4 regions of the Enterococcus sp. DIV1304_2 genome follow, and region 2 is predicted to be linked to each of the others. Evidence: riboswitches for the same ligand, from Rfam matches in the RefSeq annotation. Region 2 holds a riboswitch; each other region holds the start of a gene.
The links. A riboswitch is a leader RNA that binds a small molecule or an ion and turns the genes downstream of it on or off. The one in region 2 is predicted to bind magnesium.
Positions count from the first base shown of each region.

Region 1: linked by a shared signal. The riboswitch ahead of mgtE (magnesium transporter) and the one ahead of IGJ14_RS04995 (FtsW/RodA/SpoVE family cell cycle protein) in region 2 are both predicted to bind magnesium.
Region 3: linked by a shared signal. The riboswitch ahead of IGJ14_RS07005 (LCP family protein) and the one ahead of IGJ14_RS04995 (FtsW/RodA/SpoVE family cell cycle protein) in region 2 are both predicted to bind magnesium.
Region 4: linked by a shared signal. The riboswitch ahead of IGJ14_RS00220 (LysR family transcriptional regulator) and the one ahead of IGJ14_RS04995 (FtsW/RodA/SpoVE family cell cycle protein) in region 2 are both predicted to bind magnesium.

Region 1 covers NZ_CP187851.1:898,811-906,279, forward strand. The annotation lists gene greA (transcription elongation factor GreA) at 1-358, shown strand, start outside; gene liaF (cell wall-active antibiotics response protein LiaF) at 538-1,269, shown strand; gene liaS (two-component system sensor histidine kinase LiaS) at 1,266-2,339, shown strand; gene IGJ14_RS04275 (response regulator transcription factor) at 2,336-2,968, shown strand; M-box (ykoK) riboswitch at 3,090-3,265, shown strand; gene mgtE (magnesium transporter) at 3,410-4,801, shown strand; gene IGJ14_RS04285 (potassium channel family protein) at 4,989-5,654, shown strand; gene IGJ14_RS04290 (HesB/YadR/YfhF family protein) at 5,670-5,972, shown strand; gene IGJ14_RS04295 (phosphoglycerate dehydrogenase) at 6,193-7,140, shown strand; gene IGJ14_RS04300 (DUF1189 domain-containing protein) at 7,196-7,469, opposite strand, start outside.
Region 2 covers NZ_CP187851.1:1,043,496-1,050,964, reverse strand. The annotation lists gene IGJ14_RS05000 (FtsW/RodA/SpoVE family cell cycle protein) at 1-921, opposite strand, end outside; gene IGJ14_RS04995 (FtsW/RodA/SpoVE family cell cycle protein) at 911-2,056, opposite strand; M-box (ykoK) riboswitch at 2,141-2,308, opposite strand; gene IGJ14_RS04990 (hydroxymethylglutaryl-CoA reductase, degradative) at 2,703-5,141, opposite strand; gene IGJ14_RS04985 (hydroxymethylglutaryl-CoA synthase) at 5,597-6,754, shown strand; gene IGJ14_RS04980 (class I SAM-dependent methyltransferase) at 6,785-7,469, opposite strand, start outside.
Region 3 covers NZ_CP187851.1:1,505,334-1,512,802, forward strand. The annotation lists gene IGJ14_RS06990 (cation:proton antiporter) at 1-143, shown strand, start outside; gene IGJ14_RS06995 (hypothetical protein) at 212-496, opposite strand; gene IGJ14_RS07000 (penicillin-binding transpeptidase domain-containing protein) at 599-2,632, opposite strand; gene IGJ14_RS07005 (LCP family protein) at 2,808-3,689, opposite strand; M-box (ykoK) riboswitch at 4,009-4,175, opposite strand; gene IGJ14_RS07010 (flavin reductase family protein) at 4,341-4,955, opposite strand; gene IGJ14_RS07015 (lytic polysaccharide monooxygenase) at 5,105-6,448, opposite strand; gene IGJ14_RS07020 (ankyrin repeat domain-containing protein) at 6,886-7,469, shown strand, end outside.
Region 4 covers NZ_CP187851.1:46,804-54,272, reverse strand. The annotation lists gene IGJ14_RS00235 (pyrimidine-nucleoside phosphorylase) at 1-949, opposite strand, end outside; gene IGJ14_RS00230 (LacI family DNA-binding transcriptional regulator) at 1,091-2,107, opposite strand; gene IGJ14_RS00225 (class I SAM-dependent methyltransferase) at 2,384-2,989, opposite strand; M-box (ykoK) riboswitch at 3,315-3,482, shown strand; gene IGJ14_RS00220 (LysR family transcriptional regulator) at 3,932-4,060, shown strand; gene tnpB (IS200/IS605 family element RNA-guided endonuclease TnpB) at 4,197-5,345, opposite strand; gene tnpA (IS200/IS605 family transposase) at 5,362-5,766, opposite strand; gene IGJ14_RS00205 (LysR substrate-binding domain-containing protein) at 5,955-6,605, shown strand; gene coaA (type I pantothenate kinase) at 6,982-7,469, shown strand, end outside.

The DNA of each region.
Region 1 (7,469 bases), 140 kb from region 2:
TGGTGATTTATCTGAGAACTCAGAATATGAAGCAGCTAAAGATGAACAAGCTTTTGTAGAGGGGCGCATCACTACAATCGAGAATATGATCCGTTTCGCACAGATCATTGACAACGATGGGGTTGATTCGGATGAAGTGTCTATTGGTAAAACAGTGACGTTCATTGAGTTACCAGACGGAGAAGAAGAAGAATACACGATCGTAGGAAGTGCTGAGGCAGATCCGTTCTCTGGAAAAATTTCCAATGATTCACCGATTGCACAAGCTTTGATCGGTAAGTATAAAAATGATGAAGTGACGATTTCAACACCTGGTGGCGATATGCAAGTAAAAATCGTCAAGGTTGCACAAGCATAAGTAGAAATTTGGACACAGATAATTAATTATTAGTTTGTCTATGCAAAAGGTCTGGGACCATGACACAAAGTCCCAGGCCTTTTGCTGTAGAAATCGATAGTTACATCTAAAGTCCTATAGCATCTCGAAACAAAAATAGGTATGATAAAAAAGAGAATGAAAAGGGAAGGAGAATAGCGATGAATAGCTCTTGGCGCTTTTTTATAGTAGTAGAAGCATTACTATTGATCTTTGCAGTTTGGCAAATCGTAAATAATGTTGAATTATTACTATTAGTCTTATTTGGTATTTTTAATATCTATCTTGCATTGCGAAAATCACCGAGATCGGGCTTTCAAAATTTTCAATTTGTACTAGGTGGATTAGTTATTTTCTTCAGTTTGATCAATAGTCCAGCGCTATGGGTAATGGCAGTTTTTGCTGTCTTGTTCATTGGTCTTAAAGGCGTAGAGATTTCTGGGATCGATCTAACCAAAAATGCTTTTTGGCGAAAAAAACAAATCATTATGGTTCAAACAGAGCAAGTGAAGTCCCACAACAATGAACGAAAGAAACAACAATTATTCGGTAACCAGCGAATTGGTAATGATGTGTATGAATGGGACGATATCAATATCGCGCTTCTTTCAGGAGATACGATCATTGATTTAGGAAACACCTTGTTACCTAAAGATGATAATATCGTTATCGTCAGAAAAGGCATCGGTAGAACACGGATCTTAGTTCCTTTAGGGATTGCAATCAGTCTTGAGCACGCAACCTTAGTAGGGAATGTACAATTTGAAGAAGAACAATTCTCATTGAAGAATGAGTCAATCAAAATCTATAGCAATGATTACGATGAAAATCCACGTCGTTTAAAAATCATTACGAATACATTGATTGGAGATATTGAGGTGATCCGAGCATGATAGAGAAACTTTCTCGACCGATGCTAGCTATCTATGCTTCGATCGCCTCATTTATCGTCATTTTATTTTCTTTTTTTACTTATTTTTACGCAAGCAACCAAACTCATTTTTGGCGTACTTTATTAAGTGCCAGAATTTTATATGTGCCTTTGATCTTTCACTTACTAGCGATTTCGTCAGGTGTGGGCCTGATTGTTTTTTTGATTGTCTCTCTTTTACAAAAAGCACGTTATGGGAAAATCGAAGAACAATTACGTGCAATTTCTTCCGGCAATTATGAAGCAAAAGTTTTAAATGATTCCTTACCAAGCGCTTCTGACGATATATACGTGAAAGAAATTGAAAAAGAAATAACCAAAATCAAAGAAAAAATGGTTGAAGTCTCAAGTGAACTTCAAATATTGACGAGTCGACCTCAATATGTGGATGGACAAACAAAAGAAGAAATCTTAGAATTAGAAAGACATCGTTTAGCACGTGAGCTCCATGATTCAGTTTCCCAGCAATTATTTGCAGCGATGATGATGATGTCTGCTCTGACGGAACAAGCAGAAAAAAGTGATACGCCTGAAATGTTTCGTAAACAACTAAGGATGGTAGCGGATATCATCAATGCTTCACAATCTGAAATGCGTGCGTTGCTACTACATTTACGACCAGTCAATCTTGAAGAAAAAAGTTTGAAACAAGGAATCGAGCAATTATTAAAAGAATTAAAAAACAAGATACAAATTGCATTGAAATGGGATATTGAAGATATCACTTTATCTGATTCGATTGAAGATCATCTCTTCCGGATCGTTCAAGAACTACTTTCAAACACGTTACGCCATGCAAAAGCCAATGAATTAGAAGTGTATCTGCATAAAATCGATAATAATCTTTTATTACGAGTGATCGATGACGGTACTGGCTTCAATATGAATGAAACAAAAACCGGTAGCTACGGACTAAACAATATCAGAGAACGTGTAGCAGGTATTGGTGGAACAGTAAAAATCATTAGTTTCAAAGGACAAGGAACAAGTGTGGAAATCAAAGTTCCTTTAATAAAGGAGGCGGAAAAATGATAAAAGTACTACTAGTCGATGATCATGAAATGGTACGTTTAGGGGTTTCATCCTATTTATCGATCCAAGAAGATATCGAAGTGATCGGAGAAGCTGAGGATGGGCGGCAAGGCTATGAGAAAGCCATGGCACTTCGTCCGGACGTGATTTTAATGGATTTAGTCATGGAAGAAATGGACGGGATCGAATCTACAAAAGCAATCCTCAAAGATTGGCCAGAAGCAAAAATCATTATCGTCACGAGTTTTATTGATGATGAGAAAGTATATCCAGCTATTGAAGCTGGCGCAACGGGCTACTTACTTAAAACATCGACAGCCCATGAAATCGCTGATGCGATTCGTGCGACTCAAAGAGGCGAACGTGTGCTTGAACCTGAAGTAACCTCGAAAATGATGGAAAAAATGAGTCGACGCAATGAGCCGATCTTACACGATGATTTGACGAATCGCGAAAATGAGATTCTTATGTTGATCTCTGAAGGAAAAAGCAATCAAGAAATCGCAGACGAATTGTTTATCACTTTGAAAACAGTCAAAACACATGTTTCTAATATTTTAGCGAAGCTAGAAGTGGAAGATCGTACGCAAGCTGCCATTTACGCATTCAAGCATGGATTGGTAAAGTAAAAATAAACAAAATGGATGATTGCATAACTATATTGGGATACGATTAACAATATTCCGGATTTTTTTATCAAATACTCATCCTCTTATTGACAAAAACCAATTTTACCTGTAGGGTTTAATTATAAAAACTTGTTAGGTGAGGCTCCTAAAAGAACACAGGCTACTGCCCTCAAACGTCGAGAGACGCCACAGGGTATAACAGGCAACGTCGGCTTAAGGCGTGCTTAACGTAGCTATCTGGATCATATTTCCAGAATTACGTCTTTTAGTGCTAAAGCTCAGACGAGAAGTTCGTTCAGGTAAACACTGGTACCATTTTGATGGGATCTTATGAGACGGCTTCTTTTGGAGGCCGTCTTTTTTATGTACTTCCTGTTTTTCTAAACGAATCCATCCAACAAGTTTATATCGAAAAAACGATGTAACAAAGGAGAATGCGAGATGAGAACACTAAATGATACAAATAACCTAGAAACACAATTGACGATTCTTAACTATCTTGAGCAAAAAAAGCTTGAAGAATTGAAGAACTATTTAGCAACGATCGAGAAAGTGGAATTGCTCCAACTATTTGTTACGCTACCTTCAGATAAGCAAGTTCTTGTCTTTCGATTATTATCAAAGAACAAAGCTCTCGAAATCTTTGAAACATTTGAACCAGCTGTCCAACAAGACTTGCTTCGCTCTTTTACGGATGAGGGAGTGATTGAATTTGTAAATGAGATGGCTCCAGATGATCGGGTAAGGTTGTTTTACGAATTACCAGCGAGTGTGACTAAAAAATTATTGGCAGAGCTTTCCGAAGAAGAGCGTGCAACGACGAATCGATTGATGGGCTATGAACATGAGACGGCTGGACGGATCATGACGACTGAATTTATTTCAATAAAGAAAGAAATGACTGTTGAAGAAGCACTGCATAAAATCAGAAAATTAGCCAAAGAAATGGAAACAATCTATATTTTGTATGTGACAGATATGGCGAAAAAAATTGAAGGGGTCCTATCATTAAAGGATTTAGTCATTGCAGAAAGTGATCAACGCATTGAAGAAATCATGATCAAGCATGTTGCTTATGTAACCACAGACACTGACCAGGAAGAAACCGCACGATTGTTACAAGAGTTAGATTTGATCGCTATTCCCGTCGTGGATAAAGAAACACGACTAGTCGGCATTGTGACAGTGGATGACGCTATCGATGTCTTAGAGCAAGAAACAACCGAGGATATGTTCAATGCCGCTGGTTTAGCAGATGTCGCCTCTGTAGAAGCTGATCGTAGTACAGTACTGATCAACGGCAGTCTTTGGCAAATCTGGAAAGTCAGGTTGCCTTTCTTAGCCATCACATTGGTCGCAGGGATGTTAGCTGGTCTAGTGATCGATGAGTTTGAACAAACGTTAGAATCAGTGGCCGCTGTTGCTATTTTTATTCCTTTGATCATGGATATGGGTGGGAATGTAGGGACGCAGTCATCGACGGTTTTTGTTCGCGGATTATCTTTAGGACATATTGATCTAAACACATTTATTAAGCACTTTTTGAAGGAAACAGGGATCGGTTTAAGCTTAGGGATTGTTGTAGGGATCGTATCTGGAATAGTCGCTTCTGTATGGCAAGGGATTCCATTGTTAGGTGTAGCTGTGGGAATCTCCTTGGTCTTTGCAATGACCTTAGCTGCAGCCTTGGGTTTTTTGATTCCTTTTATCTTATTGAAATTGAATATTGATCAAGCTGCTGGATCTGCACCGATCATTACCTCGATCAAAGATATTGCTGGGTTATTTATTTACTTTATTTCAGTTAACGTATTCTTAGGTTACTTATTGTAGGAATAATTAGTATATATAGGCATACCTTTTTAGTATAAACATCAAGGAATATTCTATGGTCTACCATAGTAGTCCTTCTCTTGACCCTCCATTAAAATTAGGGTTTTCCGTAAAGAAAAGCAGGGTTACTTTTGTTTTTAGAGTGGCTTTGCTATACTTGAAATGGAATGGAAAAAGGAGGAGAAAAGTGAAACAGAATTTTGCAATCGTAGGACTTGGACGTTTTGGCGGTAGTATCTGTCGGACATTAGTCGAAGCTGGACAAGAAGTTTTAGCCATTGATAGCAGTGAAGATCGCGTGAATGAATATATGAATATCGCAACACATGCAGTGGTTGCGAATGCACAAGATGAAATGACTTTACGATCTTTAGGGATCAGAAATTTTGATCATGTGATCGTAGCAATTGGAGAAGATATCCAAGCAAGTATTTTAGTGACTCTGATGGTCAAAGAAATGGGCGTTCCGAATATTTTAGCTAAAGCACAAAATGAGTATCATGCTCGGGTTCTTGAAAAGATCGGTGCAGATCGCGTTGTTCATCCTGAGAGGGATATGGGGATACGGATCGCACATAATCTTGTTTCAAAAAATATTTTGGATTATTTAGAGCTGTCAGACAAATTTTCGCTTGCTGAGATTCGGGTGTCTAATCCCAAGTTCTTTAATAAAACGTTAGCAGAACTAAATTTCAGACAGCGATTTGATTTGACTGTGGTAGCCATCCGGCGCTTCGATCGTTCTGTCGTAGTGTCGCCAGCCGCAGACGAATATGTACGTGAAAATGATAATCTACTTGTTATCGGAGAAACAGAAGATGTAGATATACTTGATGATAAAATGAATCAATAAAAAGGGGCTCATCACATGGAATTAACAATAACGGACAAAGCAAAAGAATGGTTTCAAGCAGAGGTAGATTTACCTGAAAATTATGGTATCCGTTTTTTTGGGAAAGTATATGGCAAAACAGAAGTACATGAGGGATTTTCAATCGGTATGTCTGTGGAGTTTCCGGAACGTCCGATGAAACAAGAAAAGATCGATGGTCTATTATTCTTTATTGATGAAGCCGATGATTGGTTCTTCAAAGGCTATGATCTGGTTGTAGATTATGATCCTCAATTAGATGAACCAACATATCATTTCCAAGAAACAGCGGATGTATAAGGTGAGAGATAGTCTTATATATTTAGGAAAACAAGCCTGACGAACGGAAAGTAAGTTTTACTTACTTTCGGATTGTTAGGCTTGTTTTTTTAGACAGTCAAACGCTGATTCACTTTTACAGTGGTCATTAAAGGAAAAAGTCGTTCAAGGTATGAAGTGCATCCTACTTCATTCTTTTGAGAGTTTAAGCTAGACTGATAGGTAGAGAGGATGGGGTGTGATGACAAAAAAAATTATTTATTCAGTACGTTCGTTTCGTGAAGAATTTATCGAAAAGATCAAAGAAATAGCACCAGAGTATTCATTTCAAACGGAAGTAGCATCCGACGAACTTTCTGAAATAGCGATCAGTATCGGCTGGAATGGTGATTATCAAGAAGATATATTCGCTTCTGACAGCTTAAAATGGGTCCAATCGATTTCTGCTGGAGTAGATAATCTTCCATTAAACGAATTCGCTGACAAAAATATCTTACTTTCCAATGCGAGTGGTATCCATGTAGAATCGATCAGTGAGCATACCATGGGCATTATTTTAGGCTATTCTCGTGGATTGTTCCAAGCTCAACGAGCACAGTTCAATAAAGAGTGGCTAGGATCAGATATCCATTATCAGGCATTGGCAGATCAAAAATTACTAATTATTGGAACTGGACATATTGGAAAAAAATTGGCACAACAGGCAGCTACATTTGGTTTAGAATGTATCGGCATCAATACATCTGGACATCCAGTGGAAGGTTTCAAAGAGACTTATCCATTAGAGAAATTAAAAGAAATCTTGCCGAAAGCAACGATTGTGGTGAATATCTTACCTTTGACAGATCAGACAAAAGGATTGTTTGACGCAAAAGTATTTGAAGCTTTTGATAAAGAAGCGCTATTCATCAATGTAGGACGTGGGCCTTCTGTAAAAACATCTGATTTAATAGCTGCGTTAGACGATGGTCAACTGGCTTTTGCGGCTTTAGATGTGTTTGAAGAAGAACCATTAGCAAAAGATAGTCCATTATGGGAAAGAGAAGATGTGTTGATCACCTCTCATATTGCCGGTCAGACACCACATTTCCAAACGAAGTTTATGGATATTTTTCTGACAAACTTAAAATCCTACGTAGACAAAACAGAATTAGAAGTAAATGAAATCGATTTGAATGAAGGTTATTAAATGAAAAAGAATCTCTAGAAGAGGTGTGTAGTGACTACCTCTCCCAGAGATTCTTTTATTTTGGTAATTGGATTTTTGGCCAGCCTTTGACTGCTTGAGCGAAAATGAATATGCCGGCAAATGCAATAAACGCTGTCGTATCGAAAGTAGGGGCAAAAATCATCAGGATCGTTGCAATAACAGTAGGTAAAGATATCGCATAGATCATCGTTTTTAAACAATCGAGAAAAGTTACTTTAGCTAAACGTAATCTTGCGTATACATAAGCTGCAAAATTTGCCATAAGTAAAGTGATGATCAAATTTAAAAAGCTAGGATAAATTGAAATC
Region 2 (7,469 bases):
GATTTGGTAAAAAAGATAAAAATATAAAAAGAGCACAGAAACACTTCCTAAAAAGCCAAATGTTTCAGCAATCACTGTAAAGACCATATCTGATTCACGAACGGGCACATAGATAGGATTGATTGCTTCGGCCCTGCCACTAAACCCACCTGCCCCGATAGAAAGTAAACTTTGTGATTGTTGATAACCAATCGATTGGCTATATGCAAATGGATCAACCCATGCGCGTACTCGATCTAACTGATAAGTCTTAAAATTCAGACGATATAAAATCTGGTGTCCGTATTCAGTAAAAACTAAAGCAATCAAAATGGCCCCGAGAATAACTAGAATCGAGGTTATTGCCGTCATGATCTTCCAATGTACCCCAGCGATCATGAATAATGCCCCCAAGCATATGACAAAAACCAAACTTGTTCCAAAATCTTTTTGCATGTACATCAATAAAAAGGTCGGTAAACTAACCAGTAATATCTTTCCTACATAAAATAAATCAGTTTTAACGGTTCGTTGTTTCACCTTTTGCTCATAGATCAAGGTCAAATAAACAACCACTAAGATAAAGGTGAGTTTCACTAATTCAGAAGGTTGAAATGAAAAGCTGCCAATCCTAAGCCAACGTTTGGTGCCTGTGAGTTGAAACATCACCGGATCATAAAACTGATACAACAGGCCCATCACAAAAAGTGAAAAGCCATAAAGATAAGGAGAATATCTTAACAATACGACTGTTTTCACTCGTTGTGTTAGAAACAACAGCCCGACCGACATCAAACAAAACACGATTTGTCGAAGCACGACTCCTCGGACTGGAACTTGGTCATAAACAGCTGCCCCATATTGCACACCGACACTTAATAAATATAAAAGAAAGATTGGTAAAAATAATGCATAGTTGAATTCATTTATTTTAAATTTCATTTTGCTTACCTCGTGAGGACAGTTTCAGGCAAACGCCCAAAAGCATGGATAAAATCAAATAGCTTGATCCTCCATAACTAATAAAAGGAAGCGGAATACCTGTCATTGGGATCATGCCACTGATACTTGCAATATTGATACTTGTCTGTAGCAATAACAGCATCCCTGTTCCCAAATAAATCAACCCGATCTGCTGATTTGGTTCATTCGCACTCAAGACAAATAAGCGCAAAATAATCGAAAATAACATTGCTAGAATCAGTAAGCCCACGATCAGACCTAACTCTTCTAAAATAATCGAAAAAATAAAATCAGTCTCGGCTACTGGTAAATAGCCCTTTTTGGTAATACTATTTCCCAATCCTAATCCAAAAAGCCCACCGTTGTACATGGCATAATAAGATTGACTCATCTGAAATCCTTTTCCATAAGGATCTAAAAAAGGATTAAAAGCAATGCTCAAGCGATCATAAGTATGAGCAAAAATACTTGGTAATAGGTCATTTTGCCCTAGTAAATAAATAATGCCGCCAAGGAGCAAAAAGAGACTGAACAGTCCTGCAAAAAACAATAAAATATAGCGAACTGGTAATTGAACCGTCGTGATCATGATTGCAGCTAAGATGATCAACAAGATCGCACCAGCTACTTTTGGTTGGAATAAAATCAGCAGAGAACATAAAGCGATGATAAAAAAGGGTTTTTTTAATTCATTCAATGATTGCTTGGGTTTTCTAAAATAATAAGCTAAATAAAAAATCATACCGACATTGACAATTTCAGCAGGTTGAAATTGAAAACCTGCAATTGAGATCCATCGTTGCGCCCCACTGATATTGACACCAATCCCAGGTACCTTTGTCAAGATCAGACCCACGATACCGATCCCCATCATTATTTTTACGATTCGATGATTGAGTATAAATGCAGGTTTCACTCGGTAAATGAAAAAAATCATTGCCCAACTAAGTGCTACAAATACCATTTGTCGAACTAAAAGTTGATTTGTACTTTGATCGAATGACATCAAACGGAACGTACTCGCACTATAGATCATCAATAATCCTATTACACTGATCAACAGATATGGTACGAGCAAATACAAATCTATTTTTCTTATGTCTTTTACACCCATCCTATATTTCTCCTTTGTGTTACAGCGGAGATACGTCACTTACCCATCTTGAATAAAAAAAGCCAAACGAAAAAAACGATTGGCTTTTCAGTCTCATCGTGTGAGTTTTGACACTAAACAACGTAAAGATTTCTCTTAGCTATCTTATGAAGAGCCTTAATCCGACAATTCCTGTTTTACACATTGGCGTCTTTCGACGTTTCTGCGCAATAGCCTATGTTTGTTTAGGAGTCTCGCCTAACAAGTTATTCTATTTGAGGAAAAGTATACCTGTTAGATTATTTATTCACAAGAGAACCTCAAATAAGCTTAAAAAACTTTAGCTTTTTTTAATGTTATATAAATTATTTTTAAAATTTAATAATATATGTTCTATATTTTTTAGATCAGAGTATGTAAAAAAACGTAACAGAAAACCTTTAATCGACAAGGTCTGTTACGTTTTGTTTAATATTATACAACCTCACATAAAAATGAAAATAGCATAAAAAGACGTGATGGTCTCTTATGAAAAAAATAAATTTCAGATTATAGATTCTTCATACTTAGCATAGGTATTTTTTTATGTGTTTTGAGAGGCACGTTATAATAATGAAAATTATTTGTCATTTTCCCTCAGCTACTACGCCCATTTCGCAAATTATTCCTAGTTTTTGCTCGCCTGGATAGCTTCTAAGGCAGCTAGTGCGCTTTGTTGGTTGATCGTTCCTGATTCCCTAAGCTTTGCGGCAACTCTCTCGATTTCGTCCCCTTTGGCACCAACTGTGATTGCCAATGCTCTCGCTTGTAAGGACATATGTCCTTTTTGGATACCGTCACTAACAAGTGCACGCAGTGCCGCCAGGTTTTGTGCTAAACCAACAGCTGCAATCACTTGTGCCAATTCTTGTGCAGAATCAATTGCTAACATATCTAAAGAAGCTTTCGCTTTCGGTAAGACGCGGGAAGCCCCCCCTACTGTCGCGACAGCTAAAGGAACCGTCAATTTCCCTACCAAATGATCTTCCTTGATTTGCCAGTCAGTCAACCCTTGGTAACTACCATTTCGAGCAGCATAGGCATGAATAGCCGCTGCGGCTGCTCGTGTATCATTTCCTGTGGCTAAGATGACCGCTTCGATACCATTCATGATTCCTTTGTTGTGGGTCGTTGCCCGATAAGGATCCAACTTTGCGTATTCACTCGCTTGACGAATCTTTTCAGCAATCAGCTGACCCGTTTCTTTGTCCTTTGCCAATCGCTCAAAAGGAATCATACAAGTCGCGATCGCTAAAGATTCAGTCGCCAGATTACTTAAGATACTGAACAAGATTTCTTCTTCAGGGAACCATTCTTTGATACGAACCGCAACTCCTTCCAAAATCGAGTTGATGATATTCGCCCCCATCGCATCTTTGACATCCACTAAAAAATCAAGTGAAAGATAGGCATGCTCGCTCCCCATAAATTCTCGAGTAGAAATTTCTCGGACACCTCCACCACGCTTGACGATCGAAGGATAGCTTTCGTTTGCACAAGTGACCAATTCTGGTTTTCTTGCTTCAATGACTTCTTTGATTTTTCGATAATCACAACGACCAGTCAAGACGATTTGCCCACGCATCAATCGTCGGGGTATCTGAACGCTGATATCGCCACATATTTTTGCACCATTGCTCGCTGCAGCAATTACAGAAGGTTCTTCCGTTGCCATAGGAATCCATTTTTTTTGACCGTTCACTTGAAAATTCAATGCGACACCTAATGGGATCTCTACTTGGCTGATTTGATTTTCAATCAAATGGTTGGCGATATCTTCTGTTAAAACAGATTCTTTAAAACCTGTTGCTTCTGCTTGAGAAATCACTTTTTCTTGAACTAATCGCTGTCTACGTTGTTCTGGCGTTAGTTCATAAAACTTTTTTTTTTCGTTATCACCAGTTTGTTGCAAATTAGCTTCCAAAAGAACAGCTAATCCAAGACCGCCACCAATACATAATGAAGCTACTCCGTATCGTTGGTGCTGCCTTCTTAACGCATAGCCTAAAGTAGTCAAGATACGAGCGCCACTAGCACCAATCGGATGGCCTAACGCAATCGCACCACCATAAATATTGACTTTCTCTGATGGGAGATTCAATTCACGATTCACAACGATCGATGACGCAGCAAACGCTTCGTTAATTTCAAATAGATCGATGTCGTCCAAGGAAAGCTCTGTTTTCTCCATCAAGGTATTGATTGCTTTGATTGGAGCTACCCCCATGATACTTGGATCGATCCCAACTTCAGAGACTCCTTTGATCGTAGCTAAATACGGTAAGTCATGAGCAATCGCATAGTCTTTCGACGCTAAGATCAGTACAGAGCCACCATCGTTCAAAGGTGAAGCATTTCCAGCAGTAACTGTGCCGTCCTCCGCAAAAACCGTCCGTAAGGTGCTTAATTTTTCTAATGTACTATTTCCTCGCACTGCTTCATCTGTTGCAAATACTTCTTCATTACGGGAAATTGGAATGATTTCCTCCTTGAAGACCCCTGACTCGCTGGCTTGTGCTGCTTTTAATTGTGAAGCCAGTGCATATTGATCTTGCTCTGCTCTCGTCACAGAAAATTGTTTTGCCACATTTTCTGCTGTCAGTCCCATATGAGTATTGGAAAATGCATCGGTTAATCCATCATTGACCATACTTGAGATTTCTTCGATTTTCTCGTTTTCTGGATCGCTCACTTGGATCATCGGCGCTCTAGTCATGCTTTCAACACCACCGGCTATGATCAGGTCCGCTTCGCCTAGTTGGATTTGTTGACGCGCAAGGATCACTGATTTCATCCCAGATCCACAAACTTCATTGATTGTCATTGCCGGAACACTTACGGGGATTCCGCTATTGATCGCAATTTGTCGTGCAACATTTTGCCCATTCCCTGCTTGAAGCACATTTCCAAAAATGACTTGATTGATTGCTTCTTTGTTTATCCCTGTTCGTTCAAGGATTTCTGTTGTAATGAATGTTCCCAACTCAACAGCAGAATAACTGCTTAAGCTACCACGATACTTTCCAATCGGTGTTCGTGCAGCATCTATAATAACGACTTCCTTCAAGTTAAGCCACCCGTTGCCAAAGCCTATAAATTTACTCATCCACGTATTACATAAAACGCGACGGATTTATAGGTGTTACAATCTTTTGCGCAAACGGATTCCCTCCTTATTTCTCATATATTTGCGAAAAACGTCACGCTGTAACCGACGAGACATTCTTCAAAACGTTTGTCTATATCAAATGGATAGAACAATGTGAATGGTTTCGTAAAAATTAAAATACACTTCTTATTAAATTGTATAAAAGATGGACAGTTGATTATTTTCTAACTGTCAAGTATCTCCTACAAAAATATACCATTCTTTACCGGAAATACAAATATAACATACACCTTTTAAAAAAAGCGCTATATTTTTTTACAAATCCTTAAAAATTAGCTTTTTTGTATTTCTTTTAGCGATTTTGTGATACTTTAATAAAGTAAGTTTTTTATCATGAGTAAAGAGGTGTTGAAATGAAAATAGGGATTGATCGTCTTTCCTTTTTTATTCCTAATTTATTTTTAGATATGACTGAATTAGCAAACAGACGTGGAGATGATCCTGCCAAATACCATATCGGGATCGGTCAAGATCAGATGGCTGTCAATCAAGTTTATGAAGACATCGTCACGCTAGGAGCAAATGCAGCGAGTAAAATCGTCACAGAAGAAGATCGTGAAAAAATCGATATGGTCATTGTAGGTACCGAATCAGGCATCGACCAATCAAAGGCAAGTGCTGTGATCATCCATCATTTGTTAAAAGTTCAACCTTTTGCTCGTTCATTCGAAGTAAAAGAAGCTTGTTACGGGGGAACAGCAGCTTTGCACATGGCAAAAGAATATGTCAAAAATCATCCAGATCGTAAAGTCTTAGTGATTGCGAGCGATATCGCCCGCTACGGTTTAGCAAGTGGTGGTGAAGTGACTCAAGGTGTAGGTGCGGTCGCTATGATGATCACACAAAACCCTCGGATTCTTTCTCTTGAAGACCACAGCGTCTTTTTAACAGAAGATATTTATGACTTTTGGCGTCCAAATTATAGTCAATATCCTGTAGTAGATGGTCCTTTGTCCAACTCTACTTATATTGAGTCTTTCCAAAAAGTCTGGAATAGATATAAAGAAACAACAGGTCGAACACTTGCTGATTATGATGCGCTTACCTTCCATATTCCTTACACAAAAATGGGGAAAAAAGCGTTACAAAGTGTGATCGAAGAAACAGATGAGGCAACGCAAAAACGTTTGATGGCTCGTTATGAAGAAGGCATCACCTATAGTCGACGAATAGGAAATCTATACACTGGGTCCCTTTATTTGGGGTTGATTTCTTTATTGGAAAACTCTCAAGCATTGAAATCGGGTGCCCGTATCGGATTATTCAGCTATGGTTCTGGTGCTGTGAGTGAATTTTTCACTGGATATTTAGAAGAAGGCTATCAAAACTTCTTATCCAAAGAAGACAATCAAGCGATGTTAGATAACCGTGAAGCATTGACGGTTGATCAATATGAAAAGATCTTCAATGAAACATTACCGGGAAATGGTGAAACAGCTGAATATCATTCAGATCTACCTTACTCGATCTATAAAGTAGAAAATGATATTCGTTTTTACAAAGAAAAATAATGAATGCAAAAAACTGACCTCGATCGTTGACTAATAGATAGTCAATAATCGATAGGTCAGTTTATTTGTACTCTGAATTGTCTCACTGTTTTTAAATAATTCTTGGAGAGCCGACTGGAAACGTGGATCATCTTGCATTTCTTCATAATAAGCCCGCAAAAATGAAGCCGTGACTTCTTCCTGTGAATCATAAGTGAATTCAGTTCTCTTATAAGAAAGGTGTTTCTTTGCTAAATACGTCTCAAACCGATCCATAATAGTTGGCGAGGTGTTAGGGTCAGATTCCTCGATCCCTAAATGCCTTTCAAGGGGTACGAAGACATTATCTTCTGAGGAGACTACTCTTAGGATCAAACAAGCTCTCGTCGCTTTCCTACGCAGTTTTTCCAATTGTTCACAAGAAACCAAGGCGGGATTAGCTGCCGAAAAAACAAGTTCATAGATCTTCTCTTCTTGTAAAAAACTAGCAAGGTCTTGCAGAATGAATTGACAGTTATTTAGCCCCAGTACTTGTGCTTCATGTTCAGCATACACAAGCATTTCTTCTGAAAAATCAATCAGCTCATATTGATCTATTTCTTTTGCTAACGGCAGATAACGCCCTGCACCACCGGCAACATCTGCGAATGATCCAGCTGGTAATAAATCCTCGCTTTTTAGATAAGCAACGACATCCTCTACGATCGTCGCACTGGATTCTTTTTGTGATTCGTAA
Region 3 (7,469 bases), 460 kb from region 2:
CGTTGATCATCTTGCAAATTGGACAACAAAGCCAATTGATTGAAGCAAAATATTATTCTCCACTTGTGATCGTAATCTTATTAAGTACCTTGATCTCTCCATTGATTCTTAAATACTTTACTAGAAAAGTGTATCACGGGTGATTCGTTCTCAGATAAATAGAGCCTTTCTATTAGATTTCTCGAATCTAATAGAAAGGCTCTATTTTTGATCAAATAATATGCTCTTTGCTATCGTTCCATAACTCTTCTGGAGAGTAATAATCATTTTCATTCAGAACAAGAGTGCCATCTGGTTGAATTTCAATAGTCGAGCCTACCCAGGTTGTTTGTGAAGCCAATAAACTATTCTTTCTCTTGCCATTTTTCATCGAAAAAGCTTCTGCATGTTCTTTTGCTAAATGTGATTTTAAATATCTCATTTCACCATTATCAAATTGGATCTTCAACATGCTAGCTGCCATCTCCGCTTTTACTGCTCTTGGAACATCAGTCATCTTATCTCCTCCTCTTGTTATTTACACTCGTTTCTATAGACTAGTGTATCACTAGAAAAGGAAAATAACCAATAGTTTTGTATCCGATTTCAAACTCTATATTTATTGGTAATTTTGGTTCAAATATTGTAATAAAGCAGGCGCTCGATTAGTGGCAGAATCGCCTTCTTCTTTGTTTTCTAACATGCTGATCACTAAGTAGCCATTTGTCTGAGGATTGATTGCATAAAGGAAACTGTTTTCTTGTCCTTTTTCATCTTGCTTTTCTTTGATTTCAGCTGTGCCAGTTTTTGCTGCAAGCGGAATGCCAAGTGCAGCTAACGAGTGTGCAGTTCCGTTCGGATCTTGCACGACATCGACTAAATCCGGCAAAATCGTTTGGACACTTGATTCACTGACAACATTTTTCTTATCTTTTGTTTCCTGATCCATGACTAGTCGTGGATAGACTAAACTACCATTATTTGCAAAAACACTATACATCGTTGCTTGTTGGATCGGATTGATCAACAATTGTCCTTGTCCATATCCTGTATCTGCCAACAAAATCTCCGAATTGAATGAGTCTTCATTTGAGATCTGCGCAGGATTCATTTGGATCGGTAAATCAAGATCTTCACCAAAAATAAATTGATTAAGTCCTTTTCTAAAGGCTTCTTCCCCCATTTTCAATGTTTCTTGTGCCATATAGATATTATCAGAATAAACTAAAGCATTTTTCAAGTTGACTTGTGGTACATCACTCACACGCGTCACTTGGTAAGAACCCCAAGAGCTATCTTTCTGCCACTTCAATCCATTGATCGTCAAGACTTCATCTGGATTCAATGTGCCATTATCTAAACCGATGGCTGCGGTGATCATTTTGAATGTTGAACCCGGCGCATAACCTGTGGCAAAACGACTGATAAATGGACGATTTGGGTCTTCTTCATATGCTTTGTAATCGTCTTGGGAAATACCGTTCGTCATTTTATTTGGGTCATAGCTAGGTGAACTGACAAGTGCCAACAAATCTCCAGATTTAGGGGCTGTCGCCACAGTAGAACCTGTTTTTCCATCTAAGCTATCGAAGGCCGTTTTTTGCGCATTGGCATCGATCGTCAACTGGATATCCTGTCCATTTTTCACTTCATGTTGGAGTAAGACAGCTTTTTCATTTCCTTCTTCATCTGTGACACTTAACTTCCCGCCATTCGTACCTCTTAATTCTTTGTCGTAAGCCATTTCTAAGCCTGAACGCCCGATTTTTCCTGTGCTACTCAACTCAGGATTTTTCTCAATGTCTTCTGCGGTGATATCTCCTACGTATCCAATCAATTGGGCAGCGGCTTCCCCTAGTGGATAATAACGACCGTCAACTTCTTGGATCGTTGCTCCATTGGGAAGTTCTAATGTTTCCCCATCAATGATTTTTAAAGGAACAAAGTAATCCGGTTGGACCCAACCTTGAGAAATCGCTTGTTCTATACTGGCTTCCGTCAAATCGAATGCTTCAGCGATTGCTTTGATATTCGCTGATTTTTCCTCACCCTCACCTAATTTCGCAGGTACGACACCTAATTGTTTTAATTTCCCAGTTGTCGCTAACGGCTGTTTATTACGGTCCAAGATTTCGCCACGTGACGCTACATCTGTACTCAAGCTGACTTTATCTTGTCCTTCCATTTGCGGAAAAATCAAATTAGGTTGCCAATTGATTTTGGTTTGGTCTCCCTCTTTGGACAAGGTTCCTTCATATGCTAAGTCTTTCAATTCACCTAGCGTCGTATTCATTTTAGCTTTATACGTAAACTCATACGTATCATTCGCTTTTTTTGTCACGGATAAGTCTGAGAGTTTGATCCCTCTGATCTCTGCTGCACCATAAATGTTTTGATATTTTTCCAAAATATCTTGTTCAGTAAGATCACTATCCTTCTCTACTTGAAGTGATTTTACCGCTTCTTCATAATTTTCCTGATTCAGGGAGTCAATAAATCCTTCAATCGTTTGTTCTCCAGCTTTTACTGCTTGTTGTTCCTGAACGTGTTGATAATAAAAGAAGCCACCACCAGCTGCTGCAAGCAAGACGACGATTCCCGCTCCGATATAGATGCCGGTCGATTTTTTCTTTTGTCTGCCACTCCTCTTCATGTTTTGAATACCTCTCTTTATTAAAAGTACGAATCAAAGATATTCTAACACATAGAAGAGGAAATAGAACAGCAGCCCAAATGATTCTTAACCAGTACTGTTCTTATGTTAACTTTTTTTTAATCAAAATAAACCAGTTCGTTTTAGGAACTGGTTTATCAATAGGGTTATATGGTTATTTGTCCAAAAACTCGTGTATCGCTTGCTGATTTTTAGTCAAGTCGATTTCCAAGACACTACCAGCTGGTGTATGATCATTGAAGTCCCAACTTTTATCAACGGGCACGGACAATGTATCGATTTTCTTCTCGTCATCTAGGAAATCTAACCCACAATCTAACAGTACGCTTTCCGGTAGATTGGTTTGGATACTACCTAAAAGTTTGCCGATCGCCTTGGGTAATTTGATGATCGATGTGACATCTTTCAATTGACTGGCTACCGCCTCAACGACTTGTTGTTGTCTACGGATCCGTCCAAAATCACCTTCTTCGTCTTCACGAAAACGAGCATATTGCAGCAAGGTATTTCCGTCCATTGTTTGCTTTCCTTTTTTGATAGCTACCCCATCTAAATCCAAATCTTTTTCTGCATCGATCGTCACACCATCTGGAAACAATTCATCGATACAATCAACAAAATCTTGAAACGTAATACTTGCATAATAAGGGGTCTCTAACTTGAAATTATCTTGTAAGGTTTGGTCCAATAAGTCGATACCACCATAAGAATATGCGGCATTGATCTTATTCATTCCATAACCAGGAATAGAGACGTAAGAATCTCTCATGATAGAAATCAATTTTGCTTGTTTCGTCTTCTGATCATATTGGGCGACCATCAAAGAATCAGAACGACCATTTTCTTCTTTTGATCGTGCATCAGAACCAATCAATGCTACATTGATGATCGATGGAACATCTTGTGCATCGACTTTCTCAACTGTTGCAGATTGTTTCACTGAGGAGAACCCTTGGATAAATTCAAAAGAAAAAAAGCCAATGACCATTGCAAGCACTAACAAGATACTTAATACGATTTTTTGAAATGGTTTCATTCAGTTGCCTCTTCCTTTCAAACTCTTCTACTTGAAACGAGGACCTTTGTCTATTATGATGAATCAAGTAAAGAGTATATTCTCTTACATGTCTTTGGGTCGATTGAGCTGCAACTCGTCGACCTTTTTTGTTTGTCTCTCTGTTTTATTTCGTTCGGCATTCTTTGTAATGAAATGAATACCTCTAGTGATAAAATCAAATAGCTTTTCCAACGCATCCCCCTTTCTCATCCAGACACAAGTTAGGTAAAGCGAGGTAAAAAGAAATAGAAAGCATAAGAAAAGGTCAGAAACCTTTTCGAACAAGATTTCTGACCTGGCATCATCTCATCGTCCGAGTTTTAGCACTATACAACGTAAAGAACGCATTCTTAGCTATTTGAAAAAGCCTTAATCCGACAATTCCTGTTTGACCCATTGGCGTCTTTCGACGTTTCTGAGCAATAGCCTATGTTTGTATAGGAGCCTCACCTAACAAGGTTAGTACTTATTTGATTTTTACAAAATCCATCTTATTCCTCTTCAAATCGATAATCAATAAAAAAAAGAATAAAATAACTAAATTAAACTTTACTTAATAAATTTTAAGACTTGATGACAAGTAAGGAAACTTCTTTTGTCTTTAGAAAAACGAGTTCGTCCACAGTGCAATTATTTCGGGCGTAACATTGAAATAATCTCACCAAGCTTCCCATAGTCGTTTCCAGCTAAGCGACTGATTGGCTGTAAACTTTTAGGATCGATGTAGCCTGTTTGTTCATCGTAGACACTTTCACTCATCTGATAAGCAGCTATTTCTAATAAAAATAAATCAGCTGTTGTTTCTTCGCCTTTTTTGATTGGTACATGTTGATAGAGTGTGGTCTCAAAAGCTATACTAGCTTCATTGATCCTTGGAACATCGATGGTATCAGATTTGGAAACGCTGAAAGAAGTCAAGGTCAATTCACTTTCTTCGCTTGATAAGCTAGCAGCTGTCTGATTCGCATCTACAAGTATTCTTTCGTCTAGAACATGGATCACGGCTTCTTTTGTTTCGAGAAGATTTTTTGCCGTATCTTTCCATTCCCCGTTTTTTCTTTGGATAGCTAAAGAAAGTATCGGCGGATTGGAACTGACGATATTAAAGTAACTAAATGGTGCTACATTGGTCACTCTTTTTGAAGACCTTGTCGCAACCACTGCCACCGGTCGGGGGATAACTGAGCCAATCAACAGTTTATAATTTTCTCTTTCTGTTAACTCTGAAGGTACTCGTTTGAACATTTGCTTTCCTACTTTCTGGTTGAATGATCATTCCTGATGATAGTCATGGTATCGGACAATCTCCTTCATTGTCAACTAAACGTTCTTATTGCAACCTTTATTCACAAAAAAACACCCAGCGCAGTTTCATGCGCTGAGTGTCAAATTGATTATTTCAAACGGAATAATGTTGGTGCTTGGTCAGGTGCCCAAGTAACATCACCAAAGTTGAAATGTGGAACAATAGTGATATAGACTCTTCCATTGTGTCTTACTTCTTCATTCATAGAATAACGTTCTGGTGAAGCCATTGTACCTACTTTCCATTCACGGATTCCTTCGATTGTTTCATCTTGTTTCGTTGTCACTGATAAAGTGTTACTTGCATCTGAAACTTCGTCTGTTGTGCTGATTGCACGTACCACGTATGAGTATGTTGTGCCAGAAGCCAAGTTTTCATCTGTGTAGCTAGTAGATGGCGTTGAAGCCACTAACTGACCATTACGATAGATATCATATTGTTTGATACCTTGTGTATGGGTTGAAGCTCCCCACATCAATGACACACTTGAAGTCGTTTCACCCATTGAATGTAAGTTTTTAGGAGCAGTTGGTTTTTCTTCAGCAGTTGTCGCTCTAGTTGTTACTGAAATCGCTGTTTTGTCAGATGTCAATCCAGTTTGGCTAACTGCTTCGATCTCATAGTTGTATGTTGTTTCTTCATTTAGTCCTGCATCTTTAAATTCTGGATCATTTGTATTTCCAACTAATTCACCGTCACGGTAAACGTTGTATGATACAGTATTGGCTTGGCCATTCCATGCTAATTCTACAGAAGAAGCAGTCACATTTGCAGCACGTACATTTTGAGGTGCTTGTGGTTTCACAGGAATAGCTGAATCACCTTTCACATCAACATCAATCACGTTGTAGAATGCATTAGCTGTATCCGCTACATCCCAAACAGCTAAAATCACATGGTAACCTAAACGATCACTTGGTACGTTGATTGCGTGTGGTGTCGTTGTTGCTGGTGTTCCATTATGGTTGATCGTACCAATCAATTCAAAATCAGAACGTTCTAATTTATCGTTTGGATTCCAATCTGCTTTTGTCATGTAATAATGCCATTTTGTTGTTGCATGTCCAACAGTATAGCGCCATGTAAATAAGTTTGCTCCTTGATCAATCGATTGTTTTGTCCAAAGTGATGAAGTTTGTTGATCAAGATTGAAATCACCAAGTGAACCACCTGCTGATGCAATTTGTCCATCAGCTGGTCCAGCTTGAGGGTATCCTTTTAAGGCTTCTAAAGATTGAGGTTCGTTGATAACCGCTCCATATTTTTGGAAAGCAGCATTCCAGTTTGTGTCTCTGTCTAAATGTCCTTGGTACCCACGACTGATAGGAGACTGTACATATCCGTGTGCAGATGCTTCATTCCCACCAATAGCTAGACTTGCTCCAAATAAAATACTTGAGCATAAAATGGTTCCTAAAATTTGTTTTTTCATGTTTCCCTCCGTAATTAACGATTAATATAGATAACATCAACTTTTCGAAAAAATGTATATTATGTATTTGCTTTTGTTATCTTAAATTAAGAATAACAGACAGATAAGATTAAATCTAACCAGCAATTACCGCAAGCAAGGTAATAAAAAAACACGAAAAATTTGTTAAAGTACCGTACAAAATGTTGTGTAAACAATATTTTATGGATGCACCCTAGTATTGAACTTTTTTAAAAAAATATCATTTTTTATTCTTAATTTTTTTATTATAAATTTACAGGATTAGAATTAATTAATTACCGTTATTTCTTTTTTATAAAAAAAACTATAACTTCAAGTGTAATAACAACCGATTCCTTATTCTTTTACTAGTGTAAGTTCATTCATTTGCGGTATTGATTGCTTCATCATATGATGATAGAAAGGGGGTCGTATTTATGAGAGCTTGGCTGATCGTGCCCTTTGCAGTTTCATTGTTTTTAATAACGGGTTGTGAAGAGCCACAGCAGATGCCTATTCCTGAACAAACGAAAAGCACTAGTTCTACTGTTGAAAAAACAACCACTGAACAAACCGATCATTTAATCGAAGAAACGGAGGAATCGCTTGTGAGTTACCCATCTGGCAGTTTATTAGCCGCAGTTGAAGCCAACGATCGAAAGAAAGTTGAGGATATTTTACAAACAGAGTATTCAATCGATGAACAAAATGACAAAGGCGAAACACCTTTACTAATTGCCACACATCATGATTTTGTCGAGATCGCCAAACTTCTGATTGATCACGGTGCGTCAATCGACATCCAAGATATGATCCAGGACAGCCCTTACCTTTATGCTGGAGCACAAGGGAAAACAGAGATTCTATCTTATATGTTGGAACATCGTGAACCAAATCAAGAAATCGTCAATCGTTTTGGTGGTAATGCTTTGATTCCAGCAGCTGAAAAAGGCCATTTAGATAATGTGAAACTTCTATTAACCGACGCACGTGTGGACATCGATCATCAAAATAATTATGG
Region 4 (7,469 bases), 1.0 Mb from region 2:
CTTGGTTCTGGATCATTTCTTTGAATTTAGCTAAAGCTTTCCCTGATTCAAGGGCTTCTTTTAGCATTTCGCGCGCTTCTTCGATCGATGCCGCTTTTTCGGCTAAAACGACCATTTGACTACCTAAAGCATAGCACATTTCAACTAAATCTTCCGGTCCGTTCCCTTGAAGTGTTTCAATGGCTTCAACGACTTCTAAGCTGTTGCCGATTGCTTCACCCAACGGTTCAGACATATCAGAGATCACTGCTACTGTTTGGCGACCGGCTAATTTGCCGATCCGTGTCATGGTCTTCGCCAAGCGTCTCGCGTCATCGATATTTTTCATGAAGGCACCGTCACCCGTCGTCACATCTAGCACGATCGCATCCGCTCCTGCGGCGATTTTCTTACTCATGATCGAACTAGCAATCAATGGGATCGAGTTGACCGTTGCCGTCACATCACGCAAGGCATACAATTTTTTATCTGCTGGAGCGAGATTGCCCGATTGGCCGATCACCGCTACTTTACTTTCGTTCACGGTGCGGATGAATTCTTCATCTGATAGTTCGATCCGAAATCCAGGAATAGCTTCTAACTTATCTAATGTGCCACCTGTGTAGCCAAGACCACGCCCTGACATTTTTGCCACAGTTGCACCTACACTTGCTACTAAAGGTGCTAAAATCAAGGTAGTTGTATCCCCCACGCCTCCGGTAGAATGCTTGTCGACTTTGATCCCATCTAAGGAACTTAAATCGATCACATCGCCAGAATGAGCGATTGCCAACGTTAGATCAGTGATTTCTTCATCGGTCATATCCTGATAGAAAATAGCCATCAATAATGCGCTGATTTGGTAATCAGGAATGTTATCATTTGTGTAGTTCGTGACAATGTACGAAATCTCTTCCTTTGATAATTGGTGTCCATCTCTCTTTTTTTCGATCAAATCGACCATCCGCATGCCGTAATCCTCCTCGTTCTTCATTCGGTATTATACAGGAATTTCGAAAAAGGTAAACCACTTTAGTAAACCGGTTTACTATTTTCTCGCAATGTATCTTACCAACTTTGTAAACACTTACATAAGCAATATAACGCCCTACTAGACCTTTGTCAATGTTTTTACGCTCTCACGAATAATTAATTTTGTTTCAAAGACTTTGTTCGGAACTTTTCTTTGTGGAAATTCAATCGTGTCAATCAAAAAGCGAGCTGCATAAAAACCAATATCGAAACTCGGTTGCTTGACCGTTGTCAACTTAGGGATCATATACTCAGACAATTTTAATCCATCAAAGCCGATGACCGAAATATCCTCTGGAATACGCTTGCCCATTTCATCGATTGCTTGGTAACAACCAATCGCCATGGCATCATTGCCACAAAATACCGCCGTTACATCTTTATGACGTAACAAGCGCTTACTTGCTTCGTACCCTCCTTGGACAGTCAAGTCTCCTTCTTCTACAAACTTACCGTTGAACGCCAGTCCATGATCTTTTAGTGCATGACGATAACCATTGAATCGCTCTTCTAACTGATAATAGCCAGTTGTCTCTTTTAACATACCAATTTTCGTGTGACCGTTTTTGATCAATAACGAGACAGCTTGATAAGCGCCTTCATATTCCTTCACGATCAAGCGACCGTTATCTCGACGATTCAACCCACGATCGATCAGGATGATCGGCATGTTGTTATAAAAACTACTATCAAGGGCATACTCTTGAGGCAACACATTCGGCGTCGCTAACAATAAACCATCTACGGATCGATGAGAAAGCTCCCTTAAATACTTCAGTTCATTGTCTTGACTATGTCTGGAGTTACAAAGAATGATGACATATCCTAAGGGGTTTAAATAACTTTCGACCCCTTCGATCACTTTGGAAAAGAAGAAATCCGTCACATCTGGCACGATCATGCCAATCGTTTTTGAGTGACGATTGATCACATTGGAAGCAAAATAATCTGGCTTGTAATGATGTTCATTTACGATCGACAACACTTTTTTTCGTGTCTTTTCACTAAAACGGCTGCCTTTATTATTTAAAATCTGTGACACAGTCGTCACTGAAACACCTGCCATCTCAGCAATATCTCGAATTGTCAGTTTCACTTTTGTTCCCCCTTTATATATGTAAATTCCCTAACAGTGTACCAAATGGTTTTCGAAATGGATAGAGGGAAAAAAGGCTTGGTCAAAAGTAAATCAATCCCATATAGATATTTGCTAAGCAAATTTCATAAACGATGTCTTATTTTTTCGAAGCTAGCTCTCACTTCCCCTAACCCACTCTATTTACCCATCTTACTTGTATGAACAAACAACGAAGCAGTCGAAGAAATTCTTACTCATTCCTTCGACTGCTCCGTTATTTTCATTCGATTATGTTCAATCTTCTTTTACACTTCGGATAATATAATAGCCTTTATCTTTGATCACGATTTCTGCGTTACCAAATGTTTCTTGCATTTTCTTTTGTGCGCTAGGTGCACCTTGTTTTTTCTGAATGACGATCGTTAAGGTGCCACCTGTACATAGGCGGGGATATGCGCCAGTCAAGATTTCATGTACAACTTTTTTGCCTGCACGAATCGGTGGATTGCTGACAATTGCAGCATAGTCTGTTTCTGTCACCTCTTCATAAATATTTGACTGATGAATCGCTACATTTTTGATTTGATTGCGCTTCGCATTTCCTTGTGCCAAGTCCACCGCTCTAGCATTGATGTCTACCATTTCAACAAAGCGCTCACTCGCATAGGCAAGAGAAAGCCCGATTGGACCATAGCCACAGCCAACATCCAAAATTTTGCCATCTGGTAGCTGTGCCCATTCAAAGGCATCGATCAATACACGTGAGCCATAATCAACTGTTTCACGTGAAAACACACCCGAGTCTGTCACAAACTGAAAGGTTTTCCCTCTTAGCTCAAATGACCATTCGTCAAACTCATGAGCAGTCTCTGGGTGTTCGGAATAATAATGATTCGTCATAGTTTCCATCCTTCTTATCTGTTAGTTGTTCATAGTCTAACGTGTTCCATGAGAAGGTGCAAGCGAAACTGTGTTTCTTCTGTTTTCTTTTATAAATATAACCATTTAATCGCGATACGGAAGAAAAAAATTTTCTTAGCTGCTCACTCTTCTCCTTTTTCGGTATTTGCGTAATCTGTTTCGTGAAAGTAGAGAAAATATCAATAGAAGTCCCATAAACCTTACTATTAGCGTTTTTAAGAAGACAAATATCTCCATGATATCTCTATTCATGAAACGCGCATGATTGACTATTACTTCCACTGCCCTTTATGATATGGATGAAAAATAATCATATTAGGTGAGGTTACTCTGAAGAACACAGGTTATCGCTCGGAAATGTCGAGAGACAGTAACGTGTAAAGCAGGAATTGTCGGATTAAGGCTTTTCCAAGATAACTAGAACTTGTTTCTTACGTCTCAGAAAGCCAAAGCTCAATTAACGTGATTACAATTGCGCCTTACAATTGCAAATTACACTTACCAATGTTTATTTGAGTACACCGCCCTTTATGTATTAAAGAGGCTTTTTTATGTTGTCAGCAAACCTCACGCCACCAAAAAACAGTAGTAAACCGCTTTAAGTAAGTGTGTCTTATTCCTCATTCTTTTGCTTTCTTAGGTGTATTGATTTCCTTTCCTAGTTGAGATTCGCTTCATCCATTGCAACCTATCAATCACTAGCCTTCGATCAAGAATCTATAAATCATTGACTCGCATAAAAATCAACTAGCGACTGATAAAACTGTCATGCTTCATTTCCTATTAAAAGTAATAGTGATTCGTTTCACATTCATTAAGGATTGTTTAATCTCTATGTGTGCTTCACGATAACTATTGTTTTTTTAAGAGGCCCATGAGACATTTAAAAGGAGAATAAAATGATAAAGGAGGCATAGCTGTATGTCGATCGAAAAATTAGAATATTTCTATATGATTGCCCGTTTCAACAGCCTCTCGCAAGCTTCAAAAGAGCTACATGTTAGTATTTCTTCGTTAAGTAGTTCTGTGAACTACTCACCACTTAGCTAAACCTACCGGTTTTTAACGCTTGAAGTGGGAGCTTCTTGGGAATAGAGCATACTTGCAAGCGTATTTCTTTACTCACAGCGGTTTCTCTTATTTACCAAGCTATCCCCGTAGTTCCTACGGTTTTTGATGATTGGATCTAAGCTAATCCCATAGAATGTAGTCTTAGACCTTCGGTCAGAATATTGATACTAGCATTGATATCTCGGTCATGATGAACATGACAAACAGGACAAGTCCATTCTCGAATTTCTAGAGATTTCTTGCCGTCTTTGTGTCCACAATTCGAACAGATTTGACTAGATGGGAACCACTTATCCACTTCGATAATATTTCGACCGTACCAGTCAGCTTTGTATTGTAACCTAGTCACAAAACTAGACCATGAAACATCCGAAATACTTTTTGCTAGTTTATGATTACGCAACATACCTTTTGTATTTAAGTCTTCTATACAGATCATATCGTGGTTTTTGATAATCTCTGTGCTCAACTTGTTTAGAAAGTCATTGCGTTGATTCATTACTTTTTCATGTAGTCGTGCTATTTTACGTTTTTGTTTTTGATAATTTCTAGCTTCAAACAGATTGATACCTTTTTGTTTAGCTAATAATGCACGTCTTGACAACTTACGTTGTTCACATTTTAGTTTTTTTGACATTTTTGACGTGAATTTATTGTTATCAATCTTTTGACCATTAGAAAGGATTGCAAAATCAGTTATACCAAGGTCAATTCCAATAGCGGAATTAGTTTTAGGAAGCTCAGCTATTTCTTCTTTACACAATAAAGAAATATAATATTTACCGCTAGAATGACGTGATATTGTAGCGGATTTGATCAGACCTTTAGGTTGTCTATGGAGCGTAATTTTAACTAACGACTTCAACTTAGGAAGTTTGACAAATTGATTATCAATCAAAGTGATTGTTCCATTTTGATTGTTAGTCGTATAGCTTTGAACTGGATTTTTCTTGCTTTTGAAACGAGGAAATCCGGCGGACTTATCACGAAAGAAGTTCTTATACGCCTTATCTAGGTTGAGTTGTGCATTTGCTAAAGCAAGACTATCCACTTCTTTCAAGAACGGAAAATCTTGCTTATATTTTGCAGGCGTTGGAAAACTCATTTTTTTAGAGGAATTTTTCCTAGTTTCTTTATAAGCTTTCATTCGGTCATCAAGCATTAGATTGTAGACCTTACGGACACAGCCAAAAGACTTAGCAAAGAAGGTTTCTTGTTCTTCTGTTGGATAGATTCTAAATTTATATGCTTTTAGTCGCTCCATAAAGCTCGCCTGCTTTCTATTTATGATTGTTTCCTTGATTTTGAATATATTTCTTAATCACATCAATTGGTGCTCCACCAGTTGTCAAAAGACAAAAACTTTTTGACCAGAACATTTCTTTCCAAAGAAATTGTTTGATTCTTGGATAATTGCGCTTTATCAAACGTGAACTAGCACTTTTATAGGCATTGATAAATTTTGTCAATTCTGTTTTTGGTTGAGCTTTGAACATAATATGAACGTGATCTTTATCATGATTCCACTCAACTAAAGTGATGTGATACGATTCTGAGATTCTTTCAAAAGTCGCTTTAGCGTAGTTAGATATTTCATTATCAATTACTTGTCTACGATATTTCGTTACTAAAACAAGGTGATAATAAAGAAGAAATACTGAATGGTTATTTGTGTCTAATTCCATGTTATATCAACTCATTTCTTGTATAGACTGATTTTAACATGAGACAAAATAAAAAAGCAATACGCCTTAGTTGTCGGTCTTCGAGTTACCAACGGTAACCCTCATACCGAACGGCATTCATCACCCACCTATAGAGGATGGGCGACTTCTGCCTAATTCTGTTAAATGAATCAGTAGACTATCCTGCTTTGCGTGTCGGTACAAGCGATGCTTCGTTTATCTTTGAAGCAAACAAATATCCAATCCGGCATCAAAACTTTACGATCGACTACCGTTATATTCCTTCATTGGATCTGCTAAATAAACTAAGTCAGAAAGAAATCGACTTTGCCATTACTTCTGCTACCCTAGATCACCCCAAATTTATTCAAACAAGGTTAGCCACTTTGGAACTTAAAGTAGCAATCAGTAACTATTTTGTAAAACCAGATGGGATATTATCCGCGGAAGTACTAGAAGAGTTACCTTTTATCTTTTTACTCGACCATGTAGAACATCAAGTGATTACGAAAAAAGTAGTCAAACAGCTGACCAATGAACCAAAATATGTCGTCTGTCCAGATAGTTTAGGAGCAGCGAAAATGATTACAGAAGGAAAAGGAATGCTATTAGCCAATACCTTTGTGCAAGAACTTTTAGCTATTGAACCTGTTTGTTTTGTCTCTCTACCAACATTTCCAACCATTCATTTTTATCTTTATAAAAACAGTGAATCAGAAAATTTTTACTTCTATCCAGAGGTTGAAAAAGAAATCCAAGCGATTTTTAATCAAACATGTCACACTACACAAATGATGGGATCTGCTGATACTGGCACCTATTACTTGCCAAAACGATGAATACTGAAATCAAAATAAAACAAGTATTTCAATGTCGTAAATGAACACCGATAAGAGATCCCAGAGAGATTTATCTTCGAAAAGTAAGGCGGCATCCACTGAATTTGTTCTTCAAATTTTGGTGGGTGTCTATTTACTTCCCAAAATGTTACTTCTATTCCTGCCATTTCAGTTAACTTTGAGTTAAACTGTTACTTTTTTCTTACTCAATCCTCTATTCTCCTCGCCTCTTTTCAGTTATCAAAAAAGAAAGAACGCCTATTCTTCCATCCTCTGATATGAGAAAAAACCAATTAGTTTCTCGCCTAAGTGGTAGGGTTTGACACGCATTTATGTTAAAATAGGTCCATTGATGGGAGAATCCAGGAGGCTATGTATGAATGATCCAATGAATTATTACCGTGTGGCAAGAGAAGAGTGGCGCGAATTTTACCGAAATGGTCAAGCTCCATTGACACAAGATGAACTAGATAGTATAAAAAGTTTGAATGACCGTATTTCCATGCAAGATGTTCGCGACATTTATGTACCACTTGCGCACTTGATTTTTCTGCATATGAAAGAGTTTGAATCCCTCTCTCTGAGCAAAGGGTTATTCCTTCATAAATATACTCAAGTCCCACCTTTTATTATCGGGATTGCCGGAAGTGTCGCAGTTGGTAAAAGCACCACCGCGCGCTTATTGCAAATGATTTTGTCTCGGACATTCAAACGAAGAAATGTCCAGCTGATCACCACAGATGGTTTTTTATATCCGAATAAAGTCTTAAAAGAACGTGGTATCATGGACCGGAAAGGATTTCCGGAAAGCTATGACATGGAAAGGTTGATCGATTTTCTTAATCAAGTGAAATCCGGTCAAGA